2 regions of the Vibrio vulnificus NBRC 15645 genome follow, and region 1 is predicted to be linked to the other one. Evidence: predicted binding sites of a transcription regulator. Region 1 holds the regulator's gene; the other holds the start of a gene.
The links. Region 1 encodes MetJ, which represses methionine synthesis genes. Its sites were predicted from a motif close to TTAGACNTNTANANGTCTAA; they were not measured.

Region 1 (16,274 bases):
TTCAATATCGTTTATTTACAAAGCAATACTTTGCTTTAAGTCAGAACAGCGAGCGAATATTTGCAAACTTAGTCTGCTTTATTTGACTAAATATATTAAATTTCGCTAGATTGGTGGCTTAACAAGGAACAATGGATGTAATTTTTTTACGAGGCAGGATGACAATGAACGAGAAATACGCCGCGCTCAAGAGTAATGTCAGCATGTTGGGGCACTTATTGGGTAACACCATTCAAGAAGCCCACGGTGACGAAATCTTAGAGAAAGTGGAGACCATTCGTAAGCTCTCCAAATCTGCCCGCGCAGGCAATCAGGCTGATCGTAACAACCTGATTGAAGAAATCAAAAGCCTGCCAGATGAGCAACTCACTCCGGTGGCTCGCGCTTTTAACCAATTTCTGAATTTGACCAACATTGCCGAGCAATACCACACCATCTCTCGCCATTGCGATGCACACGTGTGTGAGCCGGATGCGATCAATACGCTATTTGCCAAGCTTGGTCAAAACGGCATCAATAAACTCGATACCGCCCAAGCGATTCGTGAATTGAACATTGAGTTGGTGCTGACTGCGCACCCTACTGAAATCACGCGCCGCACCATGATCAATAAACTGGTCAAAATCAACGAGTGTCTGTCTAAGTTGGAGCTGAGCGATCTCTCTTACAAAGAGCGCCACAAGACAGAAAAACGCCTCGAGCAACTTATCGCACAAAGCTGGCACTCAGACGTGATTCGCAAGCAGCGCCCAACGCCACTCGATGAAGCGAAGTGGGGGTTTGCCGTGGTGGAAAATTCACTCTGGGAAGCGGTGCCAGATTTCCTACGTGAACTCGATGAAAAGCTCAAAGACTATCTAGACCAAGGCTTGCCAATCGATGCTCGCCCTGTTCACTTCTCATCTTGGATGGGCGGTGACCGAGATGGCAACCCATTTGTGACCCATACTGTGACACGTGAAGTGTTACTCCTCTCGCGCTGGAAAGCGGCGGATCTTTACCTCAAAGACATCAATGAGTTGATCAGCGAGCTGTCAATGACCAAGTGCAACGACACCGTTCGTCAATTGGCAGGGGAAGATGAACACGAGCCTTACCGCGCCATCTTGAAACAACTGCGCACGCTGCTGAGTGATACCAAAGAGATCCTGGATGCGAAAATTAACGGCCAGAAGCTGGCGGTAAAAGCGCCACTGCAAAGCGTTGAGCAACTTTGGGATCCTCTTTTTGCCTGTTATCAGTCACTACGTGAATGTGGCATGAGCATGATCGCAGAAGGCTCACTGCTCGATACACTGCGTCGCGTCAAAGCGTTTGGTGTACATCTTGTTCGCCTAGACATTCGCCAAGAAAGCACCCGTCATGCTGATGTCCTTTCAGAGCTGACACGTCACTTAGGCATTGGTGATTACAATCACTGGAGCGAACAAGACAAAATCGCTTTCTTGACCAATGAATTGTCATCGAAGCGCCCTCTACTACCGCGTGATTGGCAACCTTCAGAGCCAGTCAAAGAAGTGCTCGATACGTGCAAAATCATTGCCGCGCAATCTCGTGAAGCGTTTGGTGCTTACGTCATCTCGATGGCCAAAACAGCCTCTGATGTACTCGCTGTGCACCTATTACTGCAAGAATCAGGCTGCCCTTATCGCATGGATGTTTGCCCACTGTTTGAAACACTCGACGATTTAAACAACGCCGAAGCGGTGATCAAACAACTGATGAGCATTGACCTCTATCGTGGCTTTATTCAAAACCATCAAATGGTGATGATCGGCTATTCCGACTCAGCAAAAGACGCCGGCGTAATGGCGGCAGGCTGGGCTCAATACCACGCGATGGAAGCTTTAGTGAACGTCGCAGAACAAGAAGGCATTGAGCTGACCTTATTCCATGGCCGTGGCGGTACCATTGGTCGTGGCGGTGCACCAGCTCATGCAGCGCTGCTGTCTCAACCACCAAAGAGCTTGAAAGGTGGCCTACGCGTAACCGAACAGGGTGAGATGATTCGCTTCAAACTCGGTTTGCCTGATGTGGCTGTTAACAGCTTCAACATGTACGCCAGTGCGATCCTTGAGGCCAACTTGCTGCCACCACCAGAGCCAAAACAAGAGTGGCGTGATCTGATGGAAGTGCTGTCGCAAGTAAGCTGCGAAGCCTACCGAAGTGTGGTTCGTGGTGAGCCAGACTTTGTCCCTTACTTCCGCCAAGCAACACCTGAGCTGGAGTTGGGTAAACTGCCACTAGGCTCTCGTCCTGCTAAGCGTAACCCAAATGGTGGTGTGGAAAGCCTACGTGCCATTCCTTGGATTTTCTCTTGGAGCCAAAACCGCTTGCTATTGCCTGCGTGGTTAGGCGCTGGTGAAGCGATTCAGTACTCGATTGACAAAGGCCATCAAGCGCTTTTAGAAGAAATGTGCCGTGAATGGCCATTTTTCTCCACGCGTTTGGGCATGCTTGAGATGGTGTACCTAAAGTGTAACAGTGAGATTTCTCGTTACTATGATGAACGTCTCGCTGACAAATCGCTGCTACCTCTTGGTGATCGCTTACGTGATCAGCTACAAAGCGACATCAAAGCGGTGCTTAACGTCGAAAACAACGAGAACTTGATGCAAAGCGATCCTTGGGGTCAAGAGTCTATTCGACTACGTAATATCTACATCGAACCGTTAAATATGCTTCAAGCAGAATTGCTTTACCGCACTCGCCAAGCTGGCGTGGTATCGGAAGAGCTTGAAGAAGCGTTGATGGTGACCATCGCGGGTATCGCCGCAGGTATGCGTAACACCGGTTAAGTTCATTGAGACGTAAAAGAGCTGGCGACTTACGCCAGCTCTTTTTGTTTCAGAGCCCATCCTTGCCCCCTACTCTTCAATGGCCTCATGCCATTTTTCCTCTTGTCACTGATATTCTCTCCCCACATCTCTCAATGAGAGGAAAGCATCATCAGGCGTTTCAAGCACTCATTTCAGCCACGATTCGTTCTTGCCGCCATTTTATAAAAATTACTCATTCTGTGCTCCAGATCACCATCACCATGTAAGAACAACAACAAAAAACCAGAACATAAAGCTACATTAAAAACCAAATGACGCACATTAAAAGCACTTTATTCTACAAAATATCACTATTGAGCATTTTGTTAGTTTTTTGGGTAATATTGTCCTGCTATTCCACTTTATGCTTATTATTTAGATATACTACTCATCCGCTGCGGATCACACATCAAATATTATTTCCGTAGCCTGATGGAATCGCTCCATCCACCCTAGGTGATAAACGGCTTTAAAGGTGACAGGACCAACATTGTTGGTGCTGACTGCACATAAACAAATTGCATCAACAAGAATGTAAACGCCGTGCAGGCAGCTTGTTCATAAGTTTATTGACCATTTGGATTGAAGACATGTCATTACCACACGTAATTCTAACCGTTTTAAGCACTCGCGATGCGACCGGTTACGATATCACTAAAGAATTCTCCGCTTCTATCGGCTACTTTTGGAAAGCAAGTCACCAACAGGTGTACCGTGAGCTGAATAAAATGGCAGAGAAAGAGCTGGTAACTTGTGTATTGGAACCGCAAGAAGGCAAGCCGGATCGCAAAGTTTATTCAATTACCGACGCTGGACGCTCAGCATTAGGTGAGTGGTTTGATCAACCGACAGCCCACCCAACTGTACGCGACGAGTTTTCAGCAAAACTGATGGCTTGCTCAGTACAACCCTCTACACCTTACCGCGCTCAGCTTGCTGAGTTAGTAGAAGAGTCTCGCAAGCTTGTCTCACACTACAAAGAAATTGAAGCCGCGTACTACGCGACACCATCGACACTGGATAAGCAAGGCCGCCTAGAGCGCCTCACCTTGCGCCGTAATTTAATGATGCGTGAAGCTTGGGTACGCTGGGCAGAAGAAGTGTTAGCCGAACTGGATATCCTCGGCTAATCCACCAGCCACATACGCTAGGCAATATGGCGGTGATGATTTGAAATAGCAAAACGGCTCCTGATAAGGGAGCCGTTTTTATATGAGGGAGAGATGGAAAGTCAACTTATGCTTTCTTTGGACGAACCCCTAAGGTATGACAAAGCGCGTAAGTCATTTCTGCACGGTTTAGGGTATAGAAATGGAAATCTTTCACGCCTTCACGGCTTAGGATACGAACCATATCAATGGCCTGACTTGCACCCACAAGCTGACGCGTCACAGGATCATCCTCTAAGCCTTCAAACTGCTTTGCCATCCAACCAGGCACTTTAACGTTATTCTGCGCAGCAAAGCGAGAAGCTTGCTTGAAGTTAGAAACTGGGAGAATGCCAGGGACAATTTCAACGTCAATGCCTGCCGCCACACAGCGATCGCGGAAACGTAAGTAACTTTCTACATCAAAAAAGAACTGTGTGATTGCACGGTTTGCTCCGGCATCCACTTTACGTTTTAGATTGAGCAGATCCGCTTGAGCGCTTTTCGCTTCTGGGTGCACTTCTGGAAACGCTGCCACTGAAATATCAAAATCGTGCAATGACTTAAGTAGCGTCACCAAATCCGACGCATACATATCTGGCGCACCACCACCAGGAGGAATATCACCTCGCAGTGCCACGATATTTTTAATGCCATTCGCCCAATAGTCGTTGGCAATATTGATCAACTCTTCACGGCTGGCATCAATACAGGTTAAGTGTGGAGCAGCAACTAAGCCCGTCTGCGCTTTGATCTCTTTAATGATTGAGTGTGTGCGATCACGCTCACCTGAATTCGCACCGTAAGTCACAGAAACAAACTTAGGCTGCAGTGTTTTTAAACGATGTACCGAATTCCACAACGTTTCTTCCATTTGCGGCGTACTTGGCGGAAAAAACTCAAAGGAAACATTGATATTGTCTGATAACTCAGCGATATTCTGATTTAAAGCGTCGATATGACTAGCGTGCGTGTATCCCATCTTCCTCTCCCTGTGACCCTTCGCCACAAAATAAATCTCAATCCTTAAATCGACGTTTAGACGTCTATATGTCCACAGAATGTATTGAATACGATTTAATGTCAACCTTGTGATTATGAATTTTTCTCAAGTTCATAATGAGCATAGTTCAAGTAGAAAAAAGGGACCGCTTGGGTCCCTATCAAATCATCCGTCTTATCTTAGAACAAGCCAGCTAAGCGATTGAGATCAGACTGAATTGCGCCAGCAGTCACTTCACGCCCAGCCCCCGGGCCACGAATTACTAAAGGATTATCACGATACCATTTACTCTCAATGGCAAAGATATTGTCACACGGCAACAAGTTCGCCAAAGCATGCTCTCTTTGTAGCGCTTCAACACTGACACGAGCTTTACCATTTTTTTCTAGACGAGCAACATAGCGTAGCACCTGATCTTGACGCTGCGCCTTAGTGAGACGTTCTTGCAAACGCTCACTCAATAAGTGGGCTTGGTCAAAGAAATCGTCAAGAGACAGTTCTTTAAGCTCTTCAGGCACCAAAGATTCCACTTTCACGTTTTCAGGCTCAATGTCTAAGCCTGATTCGCGAGCCAAGATCACCAGCTTACGCATCACATCTGATCCATCCAAATCGCTGCGAGGATCCGGTTCAGTGAGCCCTTGCTGCCAAGCTAAATCAACCAGCTCTGCAAACGGTACTGAACCATCAAACTGCTGGAACAGCCAAGAGAGCGTGCCAGAGAAGATGCCAGAAAGTGCCACGATTTCATCACCACTTTCGCGTAAATCTCTCACCGTGTGATTAATCGGTAAGCCAGCACCCACAGTTGCGTTATACAACCAATGACGGCCAATTTTGCTGAAGGCATCTTGCACTTGGTAGTAGTAATCGCTGCTCGCTGAGCCCGCAATTTTATTCGCGGAAATGAGGTGCATACCTTGATGGGCAATATCCAAATATTGCGCTGCCAACTCGCGGCTGGCCGTGACATCCAACACCACCACTTCGTCATAGTCTTGGATTGAACTCAATCGTTGTAACCAATTGGCCCCATCATTCGGTACCGAGTCATCATCAAAATGCGCATGTACTGCTGCGGCATCTAAACCTTGTTCATTGAACAGATAAGTTTGGCTATCCACCACGGCCACCAACTCAAAGTTCATACCATGGCGTTTTTCCAACTCACTTTTCTGCTGCGCAAACAGAGATAACCAACTGGATCCGATATTACCTTTACCACACAGAGCCAATGCCACACGCTTCTGGGCTTGAAACAGTTGGGTATGGATCGCTTTCACCAGTACCGGAATATCGACTCGGCGCATCACCGCAACCAAACTCAATCCTGATTCAGCTTCAGAAATGAACTCCACAGGAGAGTGTTTCAGTTGTTGGTAGAACCCAAAACAATGGCTGGCATTGTTCGTGACTCCAGCCCCGACAGCGGCGACCAGCGAAAAACCCTCTTTCAGCTTGATCTCGGCGGCCAAACCCAACTCTTGCAGATGTGCCAAAGCGCCACCAGCAATTTCTGTGGTATACGCTAAGCGCAGCTTAAATTGATCTTTTTGTGCTTCAAACGCCAATGGTTCCAACTGCGCGCGTTTGAGTGCACGCAATACCTCTTGCTGCTGGCGCTCAAAGTCATGACCGGCAGAGAAGTTCAACTGCACTAACATAACATCATCAAGCGAGGTGATAATTTTGGCACCGCGCCCAGACGCCAACACGCGTTCAATACGGGTAGAACCTGACTCAGGCGTGTAACTGCAACGCAGATTAAGCTCGGTGGCACTTTGTGCCACTGGCTGTAATGTTCGGCTATGCAGGACTGGAGCGGCTAAGCGCGCAAGTTCACTGGCTTCATCCAAACGCAGTAACGGCAGCAAACAAGCGTCACTGACCAAACGAGGGTCGGCGCTGTACACCCCAGCCACATCACTCCAAATCGTCACTTTAGCCACTTCCGCCAGCGCACCAATCACGGTAGCAGAGTAGTCAGAGCCATTGCGCCCTAATAAGACCGTTTCGCCTGCTTGGTTTTGCGCCATAAAGCCGGTGATCACCACACGGCGATGTGAGTGCTGCGCCAACACTTCTTTAATCAGAGGATAAGAACGAGCTCGATCCACTTCAGGTTGGGTGCCTGTTTCAGCCCGTAAAAACGCACGCGCGTCCTGAGCCACCGCAGCGAGATCATGTTGGTTCAACAACGCAGCCAGTAGACGCGACGACCACACTTCTCCATGGCCTAAGATCGCTGCTTTTTGCGCGGTGGTGAGTGGTGCGGAGAGCTCGGCCAACGTGCTGAACTCATCAGCAAGTTGATCAAGCAGCTCGCTACGCTGGTTCGACGCGATCAGTGCTTCCACCAAGCCGGTTTGATATTGACGCAAAGCTTGCAATGCTTCGTGAGCCAAACGGCCGTCCTTCTCCAGCGCCTCACTAAATTCAATTAAGCGGTTGGTGGTTTTACCCGCTGCCGACACCACCACTAAATCGTTGTCACCCGAGTACTCTTTGAGGATGTTCACCACACGACGATAGCAATCCGGATCCGCAAGGCTGCTTCCACCAAATTTGTGCAGTTGTCGAACTTGACTCATTAACAGCTCTCCTTCGCTTGTTGAAAGGCCTGCTTGAGGTCAGCAATCAGATCTTGCGCATCTTCCAGCCCCACGGATAAACGCAATAACTGTTGCGTGACGCCAGCCTCTGCGAGCGCTTCCTCTCCCATCGCACGATGAGTCATGGAAGCAGGATGACAAACCAAACTTTCGACACCACCAAGTGACTCCGCTAATGAAAATAAATCTAGCGCTTTCACAAACACTTTCAATTGCTCGAAGCTGCCAGCAAATTCAAAGCTCAACATCGAGCCAAAGCCCGATTGCTGCTTTTTAGCAACCTCATGGCCGGGATGCGCTGGCAAACTCGGGTGATAAATGGTGCCGACTAACTCTTGAGTTTGCAGATAAGAGAGGATTTGTTGCGAACTTTCTTCATGCACGCGCATACGTGCCCCCAAGGTGCGGATGCCACGCAGCGTCATATAGCTGTCAAATGGCGTGCCAGTTGCACCAAGGCAGTTCCCCCACCATGCTAGCTCTGTTGCGTGCTCTTCGGTTTTTGTGATCACCACACCGCCAATCACATCAGAATGCCCATTGATGTACTTGGTTGTCGAGTGAATCACAAAGTCTGCCCCCAGCTCCAAAGGCTTTTGGTACACCGGTGTCAAAAAGGTGTTATCGACCGCCACCAACGCACCCACTTTATGGGCTTTCTCACACACTTCCGCGATGTCCACCACACGCACGAGCGGGTTGGAAGGTGTTTCAAGCAACACCAACTTAGGGTTAAGCGCTAACGCTGCATCCAGTGCAGCACTGTCGGATTGGTCGACAAAGCGGACTTTAAAATCCCCTTTCTTCGCTCGAGTATTGAAAAGACGGTAGGTACCGCCATAACAATCATGAGGGGCTACAATAAGATCGTCAGGACTTAAAAAAGCAGAAACCCACAAGTTGAGTGCCGATGTCCCGCAGTTTGTAACCACCGCACCTTTACCAGACTCAAGCTCAAACAACGCTTGCTCTAGTAAGCCACGATTGGGGTTGCCTGAGCGGGTATAGTCGTATTTAGGCACTTCACCAAAGGCAGAGAAACCATAGTTCGTCGACAAATAGATCGGTGGCACAACGGCACGGTATTGAGTATCGGATTCGATGCCCGTTCTAACGGCAATCGTAGCTGGCTTGTGGTGACTCATGATGTTTCCTTTCTGCGAAGATGAATTCTTAATAAGAATGCGCTACTGTTATCGGACGCCTTCCTCTCCATTAATAGTTGTCACTTTAACCATCAAAATTTAAGACGTCAACACTTCTAGACGTCCATATGTCTTTGCTTATGGCGGTAAATCCAGCTAAAATCTCCGCTTACAATTTTTATTAACCGATTATTACTCTGAAGGTGCGCAATGGCTGACTGGAATGGCGAATACATAAGTCCATACGCAGAGCATGGAAAGAAAAGCGAGCAAGTAAAAAAAATTACCGTTTCTATCCCGCTTAAAGTACTAAAAGTTCTGACGGATGAACGTACTCGTCGTCAAATTAACAACCTACGCCACGCAACAAACAGTGAGTTGTTGTGTGAGGCATTCCTGCATGCGTACACAGGCCAGCCACTGCCGACGGATGAAGATCTCAGAAAGGATCGCCCGGATGATATCCCAACAGAAGCCAAAGAATTAATGACGGCGATGGGTATTGAATTTGAAGCGTATGACGACTAAACCTCGTTAGCTTTACCACACCGGGGAAAGTGGTATCTGATCAAAAACGGGACGCTTAAAGCGTCCCGTTTGTTTAGGCTATGATTTACTCGGCCATGTAGTTTTCTGGCATTGGAATACGAGCAACACCGGTATCCACGGCCGCCTGAGCAACGGCTTTCGCCACGCGAGGCAACAAACGTGAATCCATTGGTTTTGGAATAATGTATTGCGGACCAAAGCTGAGCGATTCAACACCTGCCGCTTTCAATACCGCTTCTGGCACTGGCTCTTTCGCCAATTGACGAATCGCTTCAACCGCTGCCAACTTCATTTCATCATTAATTTCACTAGCACGAACATCCAGTGCACCACGGAAAATAAATGGGAAGCACAACACGTTGTTCACTTGGTTTGGATAGTCGCTGCGTCCTGTACCCATAATAAGATCGCTGCGCACTTCATGCGCCAGCTCTGGCTTGATCTCTGGATCAGGGTTTGAACACGCAAACACAACCGGTTTATCCGCCATCAGCTTCAGCGCTTCTGCTGGCATTAGGTTTGGACCAGACACGCCAAGGAAGAGATCCGCACCGCTGATAACATCTTCTAGTGTGCGCTTGTCTGTATTGTTGGCAAACAGTTGCTTGTATTCGTTGAGATCATCACGACGTGTATGAATCACACCTTTGCGATCCAGCATATAGATCTTTTCACGCATCGCGCCACATTTGATCAACAGCTCCATACACGCCACCGCAGCAGCCCCAGCGCCAAGACAAACGATAATACACTCGTTCAACTTTTTACCCTGCAACTCAATCGCATTCAGCATACCAGCGGCAGTCACGATCGCCGTACCGTGTTGGTCATCATGGAAAACGGGTACATCGCAACGCTCAATCAGACGTTTTTCAATTTCAAAACAATCCGGGGCTTTGATGTCTTCTAGGTTGATACCACCAAAGGTATCTGCAATGTTCGCTACCGTATCCACAAATTCGTCGATGGTGCGATGCTTCACTTCGATATCGATAGAATCAAGACCAGCAAAACGCTTAAACAGCAGCGCCTTCCCTTCCATTACTGGCTTTGATGCCAAAGGACCTAAATTACCTAGGCCCAAAATTGCCGTACCGTTAGAGATAACGGCCACCATATTTCCCTTTGAGGTGTACTTGTAAACGTTGTCTGGGTTCTGTGCGATTTCGCGAACCGGCTCTGCGACACCTGGACTGTAAGCTAAAGCAAGATCTTTAGCGGTTTCCGCAGGTTTGGTTAGAGCGACGGCAATTTTACCCGCCGTTGGCAAAGCATGATAATCAAGAGCTTGTTGGCGAAGTACTTCTTCAGGGGTCATTTGCTGGCTATTGTCATCGGACATAAATGGTTATTCTCTTTTTGCGTGTACGGTAAAGGGGGGAACACTTTAGCTTGAACAAAAACTCTGCCTTTTTGTTCAATTTAGAGAGAAATTCTAATTGATATAAGTCAATCTTCCTAGCCAAGATTGCGAGGCAAATCTATAAAAATTGTGAATAAGATAGAAGTAAGACCAGATGGCATAAGGGAGGGTGCTTGAGAGAAAGCGTCACCTAGACGCTGAATGCAAAAAAGGCCGCATAAGCGACCTTTTTTCTCAAACAGCAATAGCTAACGCTATTATTTCTTACCGCTTGATAGAGCACCGAAACGCTTGTTGAAGCGATCAACACGGCCGCCTGTATCAACGATACGTTGCTTACCAGTGTAGAATGGGTGGCACTTGTCACATACGTCTAGGTGGATAGATTCTTTATCTAGAGTAGAGTTGAAAACGAAAGAGTTGCCGCAAGAACAAGTTGCGTTTACTGCTTTGTATTCTGGATGGATACCAGCTTTCATGGGATAACCTCAAATAGTAGGCCGTGTCGCTATACGAGTCTTTGCCGCACACCACACGCAGTTAAAAATAAAACTCAGATACCGCTAAAATAGAATTAAAGCCATATCTTAAGGCGCGATATAGTAATGAATCGTCTCTTTCGAATCAACCTATTTCCGCGATTTTCCGCTAGTTTTTTATACAGTTTTCCTCTCTCTGTTCGAGCATGCCCTTTTCTCGTATTTCTACCTCGCTTCCATTAGACTGTAAGTCATTATTTTTGCCATGAAACACCACGTTATGCGTCCATCCATTGCTCGTGTTGCGCTGCCAGTGCCACTCGATAAACAATTTGATTATCTCGTTCCTGGACACCTTTTTCCGATCATTGGTGGTCGCGTGAGTGTGCCGTTTGGACGACAAACCTTGATTGGCATTGTCACCGCTTTAGTTCAAGAATCAGACTTTCCACGCGAGCAACTTAAACCCCTTAAAGCAGTGTTGGATCATCGTCCTATTTGGCCCGATTCCGTCTACAGTTTATTACTTTGGTGTAGCCAGTTTTACCAATATCCCCTAGGTGAAACACTGCATAACGCCCTCCCTGCTGCACTAAGAAAAGGTAAAGCGGCTGACTTTGCGACTCTACAAGAATGGCAGTTGACCGAGTTAGGCAAAAACCAGTTGATGCAAGGGCTAAACAGTCGCGCGATAAAGCAAGCGAAAGTATTGAATATGCTTGCTAATGGCCCTCTGCCTCACCAAGCCTTTCTCGATGAGGAAGTGGCATCCACAACCTTACGCACCTTGGAAGAAAAAGGCTGGATCACCTGTGAAGAAAAAACGCCACAGTTAACTCGTTGGGGGAATCCGATTGAACATCCCGTCGATAAGCCGAAACTCAACCAAGAGCAAGCCATTGCCATTGCCACCGTAAACAGCCAGACAGACTTTGGCTGTTATTTGTTGGAAGGAGTCACAGGCTCAGGCAAAACCGAAGTTTATCTCAACTTGATCAAACCCATTTTGGAACAAGGCAAACAGGCCCTGGTGTTGGTCCCTGAAATTGGTTTAACACCACAAACCATCAATCGTTTTCGTCAACGGTTTGATGTGCCAGTCGCCGTCATCCATTCTGGTCTTAATGATACTGAACGTCTCAACGCTTGGCTTTCCGCACGAGACAAAGCGGCGGGCATTGTCATTGGTACACGCTCTGCACTACTGATCCCATTTGCCCAGCTAGGGATCATCATTGTCGATGAAGAGCACGACGCTTCATACAAACAACAAGATAGCCTGCGTTACCATGCTCGCGATGTGGCTGTGATGCGAGCGGCAAAAGAAGGCATTCCAATTGTTCTCGGTTCAGCCACGCCCGCGTTAGAAACCTTACACAACGCACTTACGGGCAAATATCATCATCTCTCGCTGACCCAACGAGCAGGAATGGCGGTGCCAACCACCAATAAAGTGCTGGATGTCAAAGGGCTCTATCTGGAAAGTGGCCTCTCAGCGCCACTCATTGCTGAAATGCGTCGTCATTTAAAAGCGGGCAATCAGGTGATGCTATTTCTCAACCGTCGAGGCTTCTCCCCAGCGTTAATGTGCCATGAATGTGGTTGGATTGCCGAGTGCAAACGCTGCGATGCCTATTACACTTATCACCAGTACAGCAATGAAATCCGCTGTCACCACTGTGGCTCTCAACAACCTATTATTCACCAGTGCCAAGGTTGTGGCTCTACACAACTGGTGACCGTTGGTGTCGGCACTGAGCAACTGGAAAACCAGTTGACGACCCTGTTTCCTGACTACAAAGCAATTCGCATCGACCGCGATAGCACACGACGCAAAGGTAGCCTCGAAAGCGCTTTAGAAGCCATTCGCAAAGGGGAATACCAAATTTTAATTGGCACGCAAATGCTGGCTAAAGGCCATCATTTCCCAGACGTGACGTTAGTGGCACTATTGGATGTTGATGGGTCATTATACAGCAGTGACTTCCGAGCGTCCGAGCGATTGGCTCAGTTGTTTATTCAAGTCGCAGGACGAGCAGGGCGTGCCAGCAAACCTGGCGAAGTGATCTTACAAACCCACCATCCAGAACACACTTTGCTCAAAGCTCTGTTGACCAAGGATTACCGGCACTTTGCGCAGTCTGCACTGGAAGAACGGAAAATTGCCCAACTTCCCCCGTTTAGTTTTCTAACGCTATTTCGCGCAGAAGCCAATCACAGTGAAATCGTCGAAACATTCTTGCGCCAAGTGCGTATGACTCTCGAGTCTCATCCCTTGTTTGATCACAGTTGTCTCGTGCTCGGCCCAACACCCGCCCCACTGGCCAAACGTGCGGGCAAATACCGCTGGCAGCTTCTGCTTCAAACTCAACATCGTTCCTTGATGCAGAAAATACTCTCGAGCACGAAACCTGCTATCGATTTGTTACCAGATGCAAAAAAAGTACGTTGGAACTTGGATATTGAGCCGCAGGATCTGAGTTAGCAAACGTTTACCACCTCACTCTAACGTTGAAAATTGCAACAATTTGCTTCTTTACGTGATGACCATCACGAATGAAATGCGGATTTTGTTAATTCGCCCGTAACTTTAAATAAAGAATTGAATAGACTATTCAAATTAGAACGAGGCAACTCATAATTCGATTTTATTTTCCGAATCAGAACAATAACTAAACGTCATAATTGGCGAACATTTTGAGAGGGTTAGTATATGGCGACAATGAAGGATGTTGCCCAGCTTGCAGGAGTTTCAACGGCAACGGTTTCGAGAGCGCTGATGAATCCAGACAAAGTATCCGCCACAACGCGTAAGCGTGTGGAAGATGCGGTGTTGGAAGCTGGTTATTCCCCAAATTCGCTGGCACGCAATTTACGCCGCAACGAGTCACGCACTATCGTCGCGATCGTTCCTGACATTTGTGATCCTTACTACACAGAGATCATTCGTGGCATTGAAGATGCCGCCATTGAGCAGGGATATTTGGTTCTACTCGGTGACAGCGGCCAACAAAAGCGCCGTGAAAGCTCACTCGTCAATCTCGTTTTTACCAAGCAAGCGGATGGTATGCTACTGCTTGGTACTGACTTACCTTTTGATGTGAGCAAGCCAGAACAGAAAAATCTTCCTCCGATGGTCATGGCTTGCGAGTTCGCCCCCGACCTCGAACTGCCGACGGTTCATATCGATAACTTGACCTCTGCCTTTGAAGCGGTGAACTACCTGACTCAACTGGGCCACAAACGCATCGCCCAAATTTCAGGGCCAAAATCCGCAGCACTTTGTCAGTTTAGACAACAAGGCTATCAACAAGCTTTGCGCCGTGCCGGCATCACAATGAACCCACAATATTGTGTTGAGTCTGAGTTCTCTTTTGAAGGTGGGGCGAAAGCGATCCGTCATCTGCTAGAAATGAATGATGCGCCAACCGCCGTCTTCTGTCATTGTGACACCATGGCTATCGGGGCGATTCAAGAAGCGAAAAAATTGGGCTTCCGAGTACCCCAGGATCTGTCGATTGTCGGCTTCGATGACATCCAGTTCGCCCAATATTGCGATCCTCCGCTAACCACCATCTCACAACCACGCTATGAGATTGGTCGTCAAGCGATGCTAATGATGTTAGAGCTGCTGAAAGGGCATGACATTCACAGTGGCTCACGCCTACTTGAAACCAAATTGGTGGTTCGTGGTAGCGCAGCACCTCCGGGCTTACGCTAACCGAAACCAACCGGCAGCGAGGTTATTTGCAGCCTCGCTTCCTTTTCTGCGACGTTTCCCTGTTAACGCTTGGCATTCTGCATTACCATAGCGGGCTAGCATAACAATTGTTTGTATTTTCCGTGGCTAAAGATTATGTAAGACGTGGTCGTAGTCCTAAAAAGCCGACCAAAAAAGCAGCTCCTCGTAGAAAAAAACCTTGGCTTGCCGGCCTGTTAGCTATCGTGCTACTGGGTGGTTTTGGCTATGGTTTGTATACCCTCAGCAATGACCCAGAGCCGCCAACACCCGTTGTAGAAAACAAACCGGTGAGTAAACCTAAACCGCCGGCGAAAAAAGAACTGCCGCCTCCACCAGAAGAAAAATGGCAATACGTTGAAAGCTTACCAAATCGAGAAATCGAAGTGGTGGCCAAAGAACAAGAAGTGCCTAAGATTCCTTACATTATGCAGTGTGGCGCCTACAAAAAAAGTGAACAAGCGGAACATCGTAAACTCGACATCGCTTTTCAAGGCATTACCAGTACCGTCAAAAAGAAAGAAGGCAGTGATTGGTATCGCGTGGTCTTAGGACCATATAAGCTAAAACGTGACGCTGAACGCGATCGCCATAAATTGCAACGCGCCAAAATTGAGCCGTGTGCCATCTGGCAAGAAGAACAATAATTCTCATCCAAAGGGGCTTGTAATTCGCCCCTTTTCTTTGCCTCCCTTTCCCCCTAACCTTCCATTCCAAACCTTGAGCCTTGATTTCTTTTTTACCCTCCCCCATATAGGGATCAACTCCATATAGAAAAGAATCAAGAGGCCTACTCGTGACTACCATCGTTTCTGTACGTCGTAACAATAAAGTCGTCATCGCCGGGGATGGGCAAGTATCTCTGGGTAACACGGTAATGAAAGGCAATGCGCGTAAAGTTCGCCGTCTATACCACAACAAAGTACTGGCAGGCTTTGCTGGCGGCACAGCGGATGCCTTTACTCTATTTGAACGCTTCGAAAGTAAGCTGCAGATGCATCAAGGCCACCTCACTAAAGCGGCCGTTGAACTGGCGAAAGATTGGCGCAGCGATCGTGCATTACGTAAACTTGAAGCATTATTGGCCGTGGCAGACGAAACAGCGTCATTGATCATCACGGGCAATGGCGACGTGGTACAGCCAGAAAACGATTTGATCGCGATTGGGTCTGGAGGGGCGTATGCACAAGCAGCCGCGACCGCTTTATTGGAAAATACCGAACTCGATGCACGCGAAATCGCAGAAAAAGCATTGAACATTGCGGGTGATATTTGTGTGTTTACCAACCACAACCACACCATCGAAGAGCTCGAGATCCCAGCAGAATTGCCGAATCTCAGCCAAGCTTAATTCGCCCACAGATTGTAAGGAATGATTATGTCTGAAATGACTCCTCGTGAAATTGTCCATGAACTG
Region 2 (16,274 bases), 180 kb from region 1:
CGCCTTACCCGCCGCTTTGCCTCTTAATTGATAGCTAAGAAGTGGCATTGGAAACTGGCGCTGAAAGTAGTGGTTGGCTTCATCGATACAAGCGTGCAGTGCTTTTTGAGCTTGGTAGTGCAGCTCAAACTCGATCTTTTTCATCAAAAATTTGCCCTCATGGTGTGATGAGGGCAAATAATAGCATTATCTATTGATGCTTCTAGAGGCAATGAGCCTAGTGGTGTTTTTTCTTGATGGTTTCATGGTAGGCGTGCCACGTGGCGTAGCCAAGTATCGGCATGGTGAAGATCATACCAATGCCGTAAGTGGCAAAGCCAATCAGAATGCCACCAGCAATAATGGCTGCCCAAACAATCATTGCCGGAATGTTGGATTTCACGGCATTAAAGCTGCTGAAAACCGCTGTCATCATATCGACTCGGCGTTCCATCATCATCGGAATCGAAAACGCAGAGATGCTGAAGACAATGCTGGCTAGGACGAAACCAACGAGTGAACCAATCACTAAGAAAGGAAGAAACTCTGTAAGTGGTGCGCCTTGTACAGAAGGGTAGAGGGCATGGAGTAAAGCGGCAATGCGCATCCAGAAAATCATGCACACCGCTAACAGCACCGCAAAGGCCCATTGAGAAGAAGAGTTGCGTCCAATGGCTTTCATTGAGTGGAGTAGGCTGGCGCTATGGCCGCGTTCTCTTTCCCAGCTGGCATCATACAAACCAAGCGCAAGAAATGGGCCGATGAGCATGTATACCACCAAGCTGGGCATTACCACCAAATGAGTTCCTTGCCATTCAACCAGCAGCACAATACCGATGGCGGCTGCCATGAAGCATAAGCCATAAAAGGCGCTGATAAGTGGCATTCGAATGAAGTCATGCAAGCCAAGTGCTAGCCAGTGAAACGGGGCGGACACACTGAGTTGGTTACATGGAATAGTGCGAGCGTATTCGTGATCGGGCACGTCCTTTCGTTTTTGCTCCAGATCCGATGGGTCTACGGTACGAGGCATAGCTCCTCCTTGATCGATTCACTGTCAGACTGACGTTGACTGTCAGTAGGTTTCAGATGCGGGGCAAGCTCTCTTTTATTACCGTTAGCATCTGTTTTGTTGTCGTTAAGATGAGAGATAAATCTCATTTAACATTTATTTAACTATCGTTGGAGTTAGTTAAAAATACAAATGCTATGGCGAATTTTTCGTCGCACAAATGAAAAAGCCTTCGCATTTGGCGAAGGCTTTGGAGAATGGGGTGAGTTGTATCTTACTTGATACCAGCAAACTCGCGCAGTAGTGCTGCTTTGTCAGTCGCTTCCCATGGGAACTCTTCGCGACCGAAGTGACCGTATGCTGCAGTCTTCTTGTAGATTGGCTGAAGTAGATTCAGCATTTCTTGTAGACCGTATGGACGTAGGTCGAAGAACTGACGTACCGCTTCAATGATGATGTCGTGAGATACTTTCTCGGTACCGAACGTTTCAACCATGATCGAGGTTGGATCAGCAACACCGATTGCGTAAGAAAGTTGGATTTCACAACGGTCAGCCATACCAGCTGCGACGATGTTTTTCGCTACGTAACGCGCTGCGTATGCGGCAGAACGGTCTACTTTCGATGGATCTTTACCGGAGAAAGCACCACCACCGTGACGAGCTGCGCCGCCGTAGGTATCAACGATGATCTTACGACCAGTCAAACCACAGTCACCCATAGGACCACCGATAACGAAGCGCCCGGTTGGGTTGATGAAGTATTTGGTTTCTTTGTTTAGCCATTCAGAAGGAAGAACTGGCTTGATGATCTCTTCCATAACCGCTTCGCGAAGATCTGGAGTGGAGATAGAATCGCAGTGCTGAGTTGAAAGAACAACCGCATCAATACCAACAATTTTGCCTTGCTCGTATTGGAAAGTAACCTGTGATTTTGCATCAGGACGCAACCATGGCAGTGTGCCATCTTTACGAACTTTTGCTTGACGCTCCATCAAACGGTGAGCGTAAGTGATGGGTGCTGGCATAAGAACTTCAGTTTCGTTACATGCGTAACCGAACATGATGCCTTGGTCGCCCGCGCCTTGCTCTTTAGGATCGGCTTTATCAACACCTTGGTTGATGTCTGGAGACTGTTTACCGATAGTGTTCAGTACTGCACATGAGTTTGCATCGAAACCCATATCTGAATGTACATAACCAATTTCACGCACAGTTTCACGAGTTAACTCTTCGATATCAACCCATGCAGAAGTGGTGATTTCACCACCGACCATTACCATGCCAGTTTTTACGTACGTTTCACATGCAACACGCGCTTTTGGGTCTTGTTCAAGAATCGCATCAAGAACCGCATCAGAAATCTGGTCTGCAATTTTATCTGGATGACCTTCTGAAACCGACTCAGAAGTAAACAGGTGCTTAGCCATGAGAGCTCCACTTTTATTAATCTAATCTGCTGTGAGAATGCATGCTCCAGCAGTAGGAAATACAATAATTTTTGTAGGTGTTTCTACATCTAGACGTCTATTCTAGTTTTGAATGCTCGAATTACAAGCTCTTTTTTATTATTAGCGAAAACCAAACGTTTGCTTAATCGAGTGAGAAAATGTTTTTTTCTCAGTGAAATGGCATTAAGTCGCTTACATTTCCACAAATTGTTCAGGTAAATCGTTTGCAGTCGAGAGATTGCTTTGCGAAAATAATCGCCACTCGATTTTCTATGTTATCAATTCGCTTAATGCACTCAGGAGCAGACATGCCTTCTCGTAAACATCTCGCTAATGCAATCCGCGCACTCAGCATGGACGGCGTACAAAAAGCAAACTCAGGCCACCCAGGCGCACCTATGGGTATGGCGGACATCGCTGAAGTTCTTTGGCGTGGCCACCTAAACCACAACCCATCAAACCCAGAGTGGGCTGATCGCGACCGTTTCGTACTCTCTAACGGCCACGGCTCGATGCTGATTTACTCGCTACTGCACTTAAGCGGTTACGAGCTTTCTATCGATGATCTGAAAAACTTCCGTCAATTGCATTCTAAGACTCCGGGCCACCCAGAATACGGCTACGCGCCTGGTATCGAAACAACCACAGGCCCTCTAGGTCAAGGCATCACCAACGCGGTTGGTATGGCAATGGCTGAGAAAGCGCTCGCAGCGCAGTTCAACAAACCTGGCCACGACATCGTTGACCACTTCACTTACGTGTTCATGGGTGATGGCTGTCTGATGGAAGGTATCTCGCACGAGGCTTGCTCTCTAGCGGGTACGCTAGGCCTTGGTAAACTGATTGCATTCTGGGATGACAACGGCATCTCTATCGACGGCCACGTTGAAGGTTGGTTCTCTGACGATACGCCTAAGCGTTTCGAAGCGTACGGCTGGCACGTTATCCCAGCAGTGGATGGTCACAATGCTGAAGCGATCAACGCAGCAATTGAAGCCGCTAAAGCGGATCCTCGCCCAACTCTAATCTGTACTAAAACTATCATCGGTTTTGGTTCACCAAACAAATCGGGTTCACACGACTGTCACGGTGCACCACTAGGTGCGGAAGAAATTGCCGCAGCTCGTGAGTTCCTAGGTTGGGAACACCCAGCATTTGAAATCCCTGCTGACGTTTACGCAGAGTGGGATGCAAAAGCAGCTGGCGCGGCAAAAGAAACCGCTTGGAATGCGAAGTTTGATGCGTACGCAGCAGCGTACCCAGTCGAAGCTGCGGAGTTTAAACGCCGCGTAAATGGCGAGCTTCCAGCTCAGTGGGAAGAGAAAGCAAACCAAATCATTGCAGATCTTCAAGCAAACCCAGCGAACATCGCATCACGTAAAGCATCGCAAAACGCGTTAGAAGCGTTTGGTAAAATGCTGCCAGAATTCATGGGCGGCTCTGCTGACCTAGCGCCTTCTAACCTCACCATGTGGTCGGGTTCTAAGTCGCTAGAAGCAAACGACTTCTCTGGTAACTACATCCACTACGGTGTACGTGAATTTGGTATGACAGCGATCATGAACGGTATCGCGCTACACGGCGGTTTTGTTCCTTACGGCGCAACCTTCCTGATGTTCATGGAATACGCACGTAACGCAATGCGCATGGCGGCTCTGATGAAGATTCAGAACATCCAAGTGTACACGCACGATTCTATCGGTCTTGGCGAAGATGGCCCAACTCACCAACCGGTTGAGCAAATCGCATCGCTGCGTCTAACGCCAAACATGAGCACATGGCGTCCATGTGACCAAGTGGAATCGGCAGTTGCATGGAAACTGGCGATTGAACGTAAAGATGGTCCATCGGCACTGATTTTCTCTCGTCAAAACCTAGCACAGCAACCACGCAGTGCTGAGCAAGTGGCAGACATCGCCAAAGGTGGTTACATCCTGAAAGACAGCGATGGTAAGCCTCAGCTGATCCTAATCGCGACGGGTTCTGAAGTTGAGCTAGCAGTGAAAGCGGCTGAACAACTAACCGCTGAAGGTAAGAAAGTACGCGTGGTTTCAATGCCTGCTACTGATACTTTCGACAAGCAAGACGCGGCTTACCGTGAATCTGTATTGCCATCAGACGTAACAGCACGTATCGCTATCGAAGCGGGCATTGCGGATTTCTGGTACAAGTACGTTGGCTTCGACGGTCGCATCATCGGTATGACAACATTCGGTGAGTCTGCGCCAGCTGACCAATTGTTCGAAATGTTTGGTTTCACGGTAGAAAACGTAGTGAACACAGCAAAAGAACTGCTAGCGTAAGCTGTAGAAGATAAAAGAAAAACCGAGCGTCAAAGCTCGGTTTTTTTGTGCCTATTCAAATTCTTTTCCCCAGTTGTCTTTCTCTTTGTGCCCACATTCCTTGCAGGTGACATAGCGATCCATATCGTAATAGTGACCGCCATTTATCAGGGTATGAGCCCAAAGCTTTAAAGTTCCAAGAATCGTTTTATCCGTATCATAGCGACTTGGCTTACGGACCAGCACTTCTGAGTGCGGTGTTTCTTGATTGCATCGCTTGCAAAAGTGAGCAGCGGGAAAACCAGACATACGCATTTCCTTTTGGTGATCAAACAAGGAACTAAAGTGCCAAGTGAAATACGCGACGCCTCAATTAAATATATTGGCGAAGTGAATGTTTCGTGAAGTGAAAAGAGAGTTTACCGCGACTGAGATCACTTACTTAATGCGTTTAGCCTGCGTATCGGGTACTATCTGTGACACGAAATTTTTGGTGAGGCGAAGGATAGATGCTAAAAGTTGCGATCAATGGATTTGGACGTATCGGTCGTAATGTTCTGCGCGCCGTGTATGAAAGCGGTAAGCATCAACAAATTAAAGTGGTTGCGGTTAATGAGCTTGCTCAGCCAGAAGCCATGGCTCACTTGCTGCAATATGACACCAGTCATGGACGTTTTGGCAAGAGAATCTCCCACGATCAAGAACATCTCTACGTTCACCATGACGCTTGCCCTCAAGGTAAGGGCGAGTTCGATTCTATCCGTATTCTGCACCTTTCCGAAATCAATCTTCTGCCTTGGCGTGACCTCGAGGTCGATCTGGTCCTCGATTGTACTGGCGTGTTTGGTTGCCAAGCTGATGGGTTAGAGCACATCAAAGCCGGAGCGAAGAAAGTGCTGTTTTCGCATCCAGGTGCCAGTGATCTCGACAACACCATCATCTATGGTGTTAACCATGAAACCTTGAAAGCCGAGCACAACGTCGTTTCCAACGGTTCGTGTACCACTAACTGTATTGTGCCGATCATTAAAGTGTTGGACGAGGCATTTGGCATTGAATCTGGCACCATTACCACCATTCACTCTTCGATGAATGATCAACAAGTGATTGATGCCTATCACAGCGACTTACGCCGCACTCGAGCCGCAAGCCAATCTATCATTCCGGTGGATACCAAGTTGCATAAGGGAATTGAAAGAATCTTCCCGAAATTTTCCAACAAATTTGAAGCTATTTCAGTGAGAGTGCCGACAGTAAACGTCACTGCAATGGATTTAAGTGTCACGATTAATACAAATGTGAAAGTTAATGACGTAAATCAAACCATTGTTAACGCATCTCAGTGTACATTACGTGGCATTGTTGACTATACTGAAGCGCCGCTCGTTTCCATCGACTTTAATCATGATCCCCATAGCGCGATTGTCGATGGTAGCCAAACTCGAGTCAGTAACGGGCATTTAGTGAAAATGCTGGTTTGGTGCGATAACGAATGGGGCTTTGCGAACCGTATGCTGGATACTGCGCTCGCAATGCAAGCTGCCAAATAGTCGTATCGGCAGCGTCGGAGAAAATTTATTTTTAGCCTTGAAATAAATTTGTAATGACTCCATATCAATAACCAGTTTGAAGAATTAACAGGCTTGGCAGGGTTGCCGAGTTTTCAAAAACTTTATTTTTAATATTTGAGAGGACACATCATGTCTGTAATCAAGATGACTGACCTGGATCTAGCAGGTAAACGTGTATTCATCCGTGCTGACCTAAACGTGCCAGTAAAAGACGGTAAAGTAACTTCTGATGCACGTATCATCGCATCTCTTCCTACTATCAAGCTATGTCTAGAAGCTGGCGCGAAAGTAATGGTCACTTCTCACCTAGGTCGTCCTACTGAAGGTGAATACGCAGAAGAGTTCTCTCTACAACCAGTGGTTAACTACCTAAACGACGCGCTAGATTGCGAAGTGAAATTGGCTAAAGATTACCTAGATGGTCTTGAGCTAAACGCTGGTGAACTTGTTGTTCTTGAAAACGTTCGCTTTAACAAAGGCGAGAAGAAAAACGACGAAGCACTTTCTAAAAAATACGCGGCACTATGTGACGTATTCGTAATGGATGCATTCGGTACAGCTCACCGTGCACAAGCGTCAACTCACGGTGTGGGTATGTTTGCTGAAGTAGCGTGTGCGGGCCCTCTACTTGCTGCTGAACTAGAAGCACTCGGCAAAGCAATGAGCAACCCAGAGCGTCCTCTAGTTGCTATCGTTGGTGGTTCAAAAGTGTCTACTAAACTAACGGTTCTTGAGTCACTATCTAAAATCGCTGACCAACTTGTTGTTGGTGGTGGTATCGCGAACACATTCATCGCCGCTGAAGGTCACAACGTAGGTAAGTCTCTATACGAAGCTGACCTAGTTGAAACGGCTCAAAAGCTAATGAAAGAGTGTGCAATTCCTGTTGCCACTGACGTAGCGTGTGCGAAAGCATTCGACGAGAACGCAGAAGCGGAAATCAAACATGTTTCTGAAGTACAAGACGATGACATGATCTTCGACCTTGGTCCAGAATCAACGGCAGCACTAGCTGAAATCATCGCAAACGCGAAAACTATCCTTTGGAATGGCCCTGTAGGTGTATTCGAGTTCAAGAACTTTGAAGCGGGTACGAAAGGTATTTCTGAAGCGATCGCTCAGTCTCCTGCATTCTCTGTAGCTGGCGGTGGCGATACTCTAGCGGCTATCGACAAGTTCGGTATCAAAGCGGACGTCTCTTACATCTCTACTGGTGGCGGTGCGTTCCTTGAGTTTGTAGAAGGTAAAGTACTTCCAGCTGTTGAAATGCTAGAAGCACGCGCTAAGTAATTAAACGAAGGCGGGGGTTACTCTCCCGCTTTCTTGTTTGCGGCACATCTCATTTTTGCTAGAATAGCGCGAGTTGTGAGCAAACGTTTGCAAGAATTTAAACTTAACGAGTTTTATTTTTAAAACGACAGATAAATAGGATTACATCCATGTCTAAGATCTTCGATTTCGTAAAACCAGGTGTTATCTCTGGTGATGACGTTCAGAAAGTATTTGAAGTAGCAAAAGAAAACAACTTCGCTCTTCCAGCTGTAAACGTAGTAAACACTGATTCAATCAACGGTGTTCTTGAAGCAGCTTCTAAAGTGAAAGCGCCAGTTGTTGTTCAGTTCTCTAACGGCGGTGCTGCTTTCTTCGCTGGTAAAGGCGTGAAACTTGAAGGTCAAGGTGCTCAAATCCTTGGTGCTATCGCTGGTGCGAAATACGTACACGCAGTTGCTGAAGCTTACGGTGTGCCAGTAATCCTACACACTGACCACGCTGCTAAGAAGCTACTTCCATGGATCGACGGTCTACTAGACGCAGGTGAAGAGTTCTTCGCTCAAACTGGTAAACCTCTATTCTCTTCTCACATGATCGACCTTTCTGAAGAGTCTCTAGAAGAGAACATCGAAATCTGTGCTAAGTACCTAGCTCGTATGGAAAAAATGGGTATGACTCTAGAGTTTGAACTAGGTTGTACTGGTGGTGAAGAAGACGGCGTAGACAACTCTCACATGGATCAGTCTGAGCTTTACACTTCTCCAGAAGACGTTGCTTACGCGTACGAGAAACTGATCCCAATCAGCCACCGTTTCACTATCGCAGCATCTTTCGGTAACGTGCACGGTGTTTACCAAGCAGGTAACGTTGTTCTAACTCCAACTATCCTACGTGATTCTCAAGCTTACTGTTCTGAGAAATTTGGTATCGCTCCAAACGCACTAAACTTCGTATTCCACGGTGGTTCTGGTTCTTCTGAAGCAGAAATCAAAGAGTCTATCAGCTACGGTGTTATCAAAATGAACATCGATACTGATACTCAGTGGGCAACTTGGGACGGTATTCGTCAGTACGAAGCGAAGAACCACGATTACCTACAAGGTCAAATCGGTAACCCAACTGGCGAATCTGCGCCAAACAAGAAATACTACGATCCACGTGTATGGCTACGTGCTGGCCAAGAGTCAATGGTTGCTCGTCTAGAGAAAGCATTCGCTGACCTTAACGCAGTTGACGTACTGTAATTCTGAACAGAATGATTTGCAGACAAAACCCGCTCTCTGAGCGGGTTTTTTTATACCACTTGCTGACGGATAGAAAAACTCTGGCACAGTTTGAAATAATTGCTTAATCTTGATCAGCGATATTGAACGGAGTGTAAATCTCTGTTTTGACAGCTTTTGCAAAAACCTGACTTTGCAAAATGTCAAAAATGAGATATCGTGCCAAAATTCTGACGCATATTCAGATGACTAACAAGAACGGGCGTATATATAACGCCAGTACCATTTTTAAAGTCATAACTTGAGGAATAACATTATGGCAGGTGAAACAGTGGGGATTGATACCTCATTAGTGGATGGTCTAAATCAGGCTGAAACTTGGCTAACCAACAATTCAGATCTACTGATTCAGTACGGTGTGAACATTATTTCTGCGATCGTCATTCTGTTCATTGGTAACATCATTGTGAAAGCCGTTGCGAACAGTGTATCGAAAGTTCTTAATAAGAAAGAAATGGACAAAGCGGTGGTAGAGTTTATCCACGGTTTAGTTCGTTACTTGCTGTTTGTTATCGTATTGATTGCCGCTTTAGGCCGTGTTGGTGTTGAAACCGCCTCTGTTGTTGCAGTGATCGGTGCGGCGGGTCTTGCTGTTGGCCTTGCTCTACAGGGTTCTCTATCAAACTTTGCTGCTGGTGTTTTGATCGTTGCATTCCGTCCGTTTAAATCGGGTGACTACGTGGAAATCGGTGGTGTAGCGGGCTCTGTTGAAGCAATTCAGATTTTCCAAACGGTCTTGAAAACCCCTGACAATAAGATGGTGGTTGTGCCTAACTCAGGTGTGATTGGTGGTGCGATCACTAACTATTCTCGCCATGCCACACGCCGTGTCGATCTCATGATCGGTGTTTCATACAAATCGGATCTGAAGAAAACCAAACAAGTGATCCGTGAGACGCTAGAAAAAGATACGCGTATTTTGAAAGATCCAGACATGACAATCGGTGTTGTTGCTCTGGCTGATTCATCGGTGAACTTCGTGGTACGTCCATGGTGTAAAACGGAAGATTACTGGGCAGTATATTTTGATTCGATGCAGGCTATTAAAGAAGCATTGGATGCAAATGGTATCGAGATCCCATTCCCACAAATGGATGTACACCTAAACAAGGTGGACTAAATCCAAATCTAAAAAAGCGAGGTTACGACCTCGCTTTTTGTTTCCGTCAAACCACGCTTTATTGCAGTTATGCCAAAAGAGACTTAGTAAGAAGCGCAGCGATGGTAAACATCATAGCCGCCACCGCAATGTCTATCCCTCTCTTCACTTTGGGCTTTGATAATGTTGGCCCTAGTTTTGCGGCACCCATGGAGAGTGCGTAGAACCAAGTAAACGATGCCAGCGTGGTTCCAATCGCAAAGGCAATGCGATCATGCCCCTCAAATTGGCCGCCAATCGAGCCTAAAATCACCACCGTATCCAGATACAGATGTGGATTTAATACCGTAACAGCCAAAGCTCCCAAAATGACCGTTCTGCGTCCACGAGCAATCACTTCGTGATGCTTCTCAACTTGTTCTATGGGTTTAAAAGCGCTTTTGAGCGACATCAAACCGTACACACTGAGAAAGGCAATGCCGCCCAATGTCACCGCGGTAAGCAGTAGCTCATTTTGCGAGAGAATGGCACCACCGCCAAAAATACCCAGAGAAATAAACACCATATCTAAGACACTGCAAACCGCTGCAGTCGTTAAATGGTGGTTACGTTTGATGCCCTGATTGAGTACGAAGGCATTTTGAGCCCCAATGGGAATAATCATGGTGGCACCTAAACCAAAGCCTTGCAGTAACACCCAAAAATTCACGATAAACCTCGGTAACAATGATCTAATGATAAAGAGAATGTGAGCAAGGTATCGTTTTAACTGGCATAAGTATAATTAATGATTTTAATCCTATATAAGCAATACTGATTTGTTTGAGGGAAGTGCAATGCGTGGTTTAGATTACAAATGGATAGAGGCGTTAGATGCGGTCGTTGCACAAGGTGGATTTGAGCGAGCTGCGGAAGAGTTGTACATCTCTCAATCGGCGGTATCGCAGAGAATTAAACAACTAGAGCGCTTTTTGGCGCAACCAGTGCTAATACGTGAACAACCACCTAAACCAACACTTGTGGGAAAGAAGTTGTTGGGCTTGTATCGACGCGTGCGCATTCTTGAACACGAGCTCATTCCTGAGCTCATGAACGATGACACAGCAAAGCCCATTCAACTGGCGTTGGCAACCAACGCGGATAGTTTGGCCACGTGGTTATTGCCAGCACTCAAAGAGGTGATGACACTGCGACAAGTAGAACTAAATTTAGCCATCTATGGAGAATCCCGTTCCATTGAAAAGCTAAAGAGTGGTGAAGTGGCTGGCGCGATCAGCCTTGAGTCGCAACCTATTGCGGGGTGTAAAGCCGACTACCTTGGGCGCATGGACTATGTGTGTGTCGCCAGTCCGGATTTTTATCAACGTTATTTTTCTGCAGGGGTGAATTACCAAACCTTGCGGAAAGCGCCAGCGGTGTCCTATGACCAATATGATGATCTTCATAACCGTTTTTTGCACGACCATTTCAACATCTCTCGCGATTCCATCATCAATCATAATGTTGGAAGCTCAGAAGCGTTTGTCCGCCTTGCCGTTTCAGGAATTGCTTACTGTTTAATTCCCAAGCTGCAAATCGAACAAGAGTTGGCGTCGGGCGCACTGATGGACATCACGCCAGGATTTTTATTGTCTTATCGTATCTATTGGCATCATTGGCAGCTAGAAAGCGGGGTGTTGAAGGAAATTTCGCAAGCGATTGTTGAATACGCACGAGCTCATTTACCCCAGTAGAGGCGACTCGGGAGATCATTAGTACAGGGATAACAGAGTCAAAGTTGTGTAAGAAGTGTTCATGAGATATTGGTTAATCTGCTAAACCTTCTATTATCAAGACAGTTTCTTTACAGAAGGTTTATGGCATGAAATGGTTTCCTACAAGCGTGGTGCTTTCGGCAAGTTTGGTCGCGGGTTATGCAATGGCAGAGGCCCCCAGCTTCGCTCACCTGTCAACCACGGGTTATGGTGAAGTGGTTGCAAAACCGGATATGGCGATATTTACGGTGAAAGTGGTGGATTCGACCATGACCGCAGAATCCGCCAAACAGTCAGTTGATACCACAGTGGATGCTTTTTTAGCGGCTTTAACCAAGGCGGGAGTGGATAAACAGCAAATCACCAGTACCAATCTCTATCTTGCTCCTCAATATCATTACCCGAAAAATGAAAAGCCAGACCTCGTTGGTTATCGCGCTTCTCGTAGTGTTACGGTGAAAGTCGCCAACTTAGCAAACCTTAATGCCTATCTCGATCTTGCGTTGAATGCGGGGATCAATCAGGTAGATAATATTCAGTTGTTGGTTAGCAACGAGGCGGAATATCAGCAGCAAGCTCGCCTTGAAGCGATTAAAGATGCGCAGCAGAAGGCGGGATTCTTGGCGAAAGGGTTTGGTAAGTCGCTAGGGGAAGTATGGCAGATCAACTACAACCAACCTAATGTGCAACCTGTGCTGATGCGCACTATGATGATGGACGCAAAATCGGAAAGTAACAGCTATCAAGACTCAAGCTTAATCATTCGTGACCAAGTCGATGTGACGTACAAGCTTAATTAAATTTTAGCAACATGATGAATAAAACAAAGGGCAGGATAACCTGCCCTTTGTTGTTTCTATTAGTGAAGGATTCGAGCTCGAATTGTGCCTTCGATCTCTTTAAGTTTGACCAGTGCTTCTTCGGAGCGCTCAGTTTCTACGTCAATCACCACATAACCAATATCGGCTGAGGTCTGCAGGTATTGACCCGCAATGTTGATGCCTTCTTCAGCAAAAATGGTGTTAATTTGCGTCAGAATGCCCGGACGGTTTTGGTGAATGTGGAGCAAGCGTGAGCAGCTACGATGTTCTGGCAGTGAAACTTCTGGGAAGTTAACACTGGATAGCGTTGAGCCATTGTCTGAGTATTTCGCCAGTTTGCCAGCCACTTCAACACCAATGTTCTCTTGTGCTTCTTGAGTTGAGCCGCCAACGTGTGGAGTAAGAATCACATTGTCAAATTTTTGCAGTGGAGATTCGAATGCTTCAGCATTGGTGGCCGGTTCAACCGGGAAAACGTCAATCGCTGCACCAGCAATATGACCTGATTCGAGTGAATGGCATAGCGCTTCAATATCGACCACGGTGCCACGAGCTGCGTTGATGAAGATAGAACCCGGCTTCATGCGAGCAAACTCTTCTGCACCCATCATATTTTTGGTTTCTGGCGTTTCTGGTACGTGTAGAGAAATCACGTCACACTTGTTGAGCAGTTCGCTCATGGTTGGGATTTGAGTTGCATTACCTAGCGAGAGCTTGTTCTCGATATCGTAGAAGTAAACACGCATACCTAGGTTTTCAGCAATAATACCAAGCTGAGTACCGATATGACCGTAACCAATAATGCCTAGACGTTTCCCACGAGCTTCGTAAGAGTTGTCGGCACTTTTTTTCCAAATTCCGCGATGAGCCAAAGCGTTCTTTTCTGGAATACCACGTAGAAGCAGCAGGATTTGGCCAAGAACCAGCTCCGCCACACTGCGAGTGTTTGAGAAAGGCGCGTTAAAGACAGGAATACCACGTTTGGATGCTGCATTTAGATCCACTTGGTTGGTACCAATGCAGAAACAACCGATCGCAACCAGTTTTTGTGCCGCATTGATCACTTCTTCAGTTAAGTTGGTACGAGAACGAATGCCAATGAAGTGCGCGTCTTTAACCGCTTCAAGAAGAGCATCGTCAGAAAGTGAGCCTTTGTGGTATTCGATATTGGTGTAACCCGCAGCTTGCAGCACTTCTACCGAAGAAGGGTGGAGGCCTTCAAGAAGTAAGATTTTTATTTTCTCTTTTTCCAGTGAAACTTTGGCCATTGTTTTCGTCCTTAAAATGGAAAGGTGGGCTAATTTGGCGCACGTTAAACAAAATCGTTAAGAGCAGTGAAATTAACAGTTTTGGCGGAGGACAAACGTTTCCTTGTGCGTCTTCTGCTCAATAAAGTAACAAAAAATTTTTGTTTTGGGTAAGAAAATTACGGAATAAGAGATAATTTTCTTCAAGAAAGTCATAAAAAACGGCGCCCTTGGGCGCCGTCTGTAATCAAATAACGGAAAATAGCGCAAAACCAGCTATTTATTCCTCAATTTTTGCACCTTCTGGAGTGCCGGTAATGACCACGTCAGCACCGCGATGAGCAAATAGGCCGACAGTGACGACACCTGGGATGCCGTTGATCTGATCTTCCAGTTGTTTTGGATTGGTGATCTTCATACCGTAAACATCAAGGATGACGTTACCGTTGTCAGTAATCACTCCTTCGCGGTAACAAGGATCGCCACCAAGTTTAACCAATTGACGCGCAACGTATGAGCGAGCCATTGGGATGACTTCAACAGGAAGAGGGAAGGTCCCAAGAACATCGACAGCCTTTGTACCATCAACAATACAGATAAATTTGTCCGCAATCGCCGCAACGATCTTCTCGCGAGTGAGCGCCGCGCCACCGCCTTTTATCATTTCACGATCTGCGTTGATTTCGTCCGCGCCATCAACGTAAATGTCTAAAGAGGCGACTTCATTGCAGTCAAAAATTTTGATGCCTAGCGCTTCAAGTTTCTCTGTTGATGCAACAGAGCTGGATACCGCACCTTTGATCTCTTCACTCATGGTTCCAAGAGCATCGATGAAGTGATTAACCGTTGAGCCTGTTCCTACGCCAACAATGCTGCCTTTTTCCACATATTTGAGCGCTGCCCAACCAGCGGCTTTTTTCATTTCATCTTGAGTCATGCTCATCTCCTGAATTGATGAAGGATAGTTCGTGCCGCGCGATTATAACGAGTTAAACGTCGTTTTCCCATTGCCAGATTTGGCTTGGGGTCACGATCTTAGGCAAAGGAATATCCCAAACTTCGCAAGGTAGCTGCTCAACATGCTGGCAATCATGGGCGATACCGATAGGCTTGGCACCTAAGCCAGTGCGAAACCAACGCTCTAAGGTGCGGTCATAGTAGCCGCCTCCCATACCGAGCCTTTGCCCCGCGCTGTCAAAGGCGACCAGTGGCGTACAAATTAAATCAAGCTCTGCGAGTGGGATGATATGACGTTTATCAAGCTTGGGCTCAAGGATACCGTAGCGGTTGTAGATCAAATCGGTGTGGTGATGGTAGTGAAGAAAAAGAAGTTGCCCTTTGGAAAAAGGGTGTATCACCGGGAGGTACACTTGCTTACCCAGCTCCCAAAGCCATTCAATCAACGGTTTGGTATCGAGCTCTCCGTCAGCAGAAAGATAGAGGGCGATGTGTTGCGCGTCAGTGAGTTCATTGAGCTGGGCAAAGTGGGCAGTCAAATCCAGCGCAGCTTGATATTGAGTATCGCTGCATAATTGATTGCGTCTTTGACGGATAAGTGTGCGGATGTCTTGCCGGGAAAGATTTTGCATAGAGGATACCCCAGAGTGCCGTCGCGGATTGTGGCCCTTGAACCAGCTGGTTCAAGGCGGATCGGCAATGATTACCGTAGGCTTCTCGGTACGGGCCAAGCTTGCTCAATAGCGATCAAGTACCAACCCTTTGGTGTTGCTTATCGGCTCAGGGACTTTAATCCGGCTGACAAACACTCTAGGGTAAATGCTGTTATTGCGCCGATCCTTGCGTGACTTTCATTAGCGCTTTATCAAGCGAATCGGTGAGCTGTTCCATTCGCTCTACAATCAATTGTTGCTGTTCATTGCTAGCACTGCTCTTGCTGTTGAGCTCATAACAGATGTTCAGTGCCGCGAAAGTCAGTAACTGGATCTCATTAGTTACCTTAGTACGTTCGCTCATCTCTTTCAAACGAGCATCGAGATCTTGAGCGGCTGCGACCAACGCCTCTTCCTGCCCTGAAGGACAGTTAACACGGGTGATTTTGCCAAGAATTTCAACGTCTACCGCTTGGTTGCTCATGATGGATTAACTCTATAACGCGCGAACTGAGATGCTGTACTCAACAACGACTGAGGAACAAACTATAGGTAAAGCGCTATCAAGATTCAAGCATTTCACAACGTCTTGAGATAAATGTGACAACAAGAAGTCAGTTATTGGACAATTTGCTCATTTGCTATGCAGAAAACGCGTTTATCATCGTTTTCGCTCAAGGCGCTAAATGGTAGGATTACTCCCCACAGATGATCACTATGAAGAAAGACAATGAGTAAAAATCAACTTCCAAGCTACCAAGTCGTTGCTGATGAAATGAAAATGGCCACTCTGGCGGTAACCCCAGCGGAATTGCATGGATTACTTGCAGGCATGATCAGTGGTGGTTTGTCACAGCAAGATCACAGTTGGCAGCCAATGTTGTTTGATTATAC

Region 2: metK (methionine adenosyltransferase) is a predicted target of MetJ. The motif match lies at 2,502-2,521, and genes of this name have one in related genera.

The regions. Positions count from the first base shown of each region.
Region 1 is NZ_CP012881.1:1,822,145-1,838,418, reverse strand. It holds gene ppc (phosphoenolpyruvate carboxylase) at 165-2,798, shown strand; gene AOT11_RS08575 (PadR family transcriptional regulator) at 3,410-3,949, shown strand; gene metF (methylenetetrahydrofolate reductase) at 4,056-4,949, opposite strand; gene AOT11_RS08565 (bifunctional aspartate kinase/homoserine dehydrogenase II) at 5,150-7,561, opposite strand; gene AOT11_RS08560 (O-succinylhomoserine (thiol)-lyase) at 7,561-8,727, opposite strand; gene metJ (met regulon transcriptional regulator MetJ) at 8,938-9,255, shown strand; gene AOT11_RS08550 (malic enzyme-like NAD(P)-binding protein) at 9,341-10,618, opposite strand; gene rpmE (50S ribosomal protein L31) at 10,897-11,118, opposite strand; gene priA (primosomal protein N') at 11,399-13,603, shown strand; gene cytR (DNA-binding transcriptional regulator CytR) at 13,832-14,839, shown strand; gene AOT11_RS08530 (SPOR domain-containing protein) at 14,947-15,504, shown strand; gene hslV (ATP-dependent protease subunit HslV) at 15,654-16,208, shown strand; gene hslU (HslU--HslV peptidase ATPase subunit) at 16,236-16,274, shown strand, end outside.
Region 2 is NZ_CP012881.1:1,998,388-2,014,661, forward strand. It holds gene AOT11_RS09380 (SprT family zinc-dependent metalloprotease) at 1-144, opposite strand, end outside; gene AOT11_RS09385 (DUF2189 domain-containing protein) at 218-1,012, opposite strand; gene metK (methionine adenosyltransferase) at 1,266-2,420, opposite strand; gene tkt (transketolase) at 2,750-4,744, shown strand; gene AOT11_RS09400 (hypothetical protein) at 4,796-5,032, opposite strand; gene epd (erythrose-4-phosphate dehydrogenase) at 5,233-6,273, shown strand; gene AOT11_RS09410 (phosphoglycerate kinase) at 6,424-7,584, shown strand; gene fbaA (class II fructose-bisphosphate aldolase) at 7,734-8,810, shown strand; gene mscS (small-conductance mechanosensitive channel MscS) at 9,106-9,969, shown strand; gene AOT11_RS09425 (LysE/ArgO family amino acid transporter) at 10,037-10,657, opposite strand; gene AOT11_RS09430 (LysR family transcriptional regulator ArgP) at 10,785-11,681, shown strand; gene AOT11_RS09435 (oxidative stress defense protein) at 11,810-12,502, shown strand; gene serA (phosphoglycerate dehydrogenase) at 12,562-13,791, opposite strand; gene rpiA (ribose-5-phosphate isomerase RpiA) at 14,051-14,707, opposite strand; gene AOT11_RS09450 (5-formyltetrahydrofolate cyclo-ligase) at 14,760-15,359, opposite strand; RNA gene ssrS (6S RNA) at 15,363-15,547, opposite strand; gene zapA (cell division protein ZapA) at 15,553-15,864, opposite strand; gene AOT11_RS09465 (YecA/YgfB family protein) at 16,111-16,274, shown strand, end outside.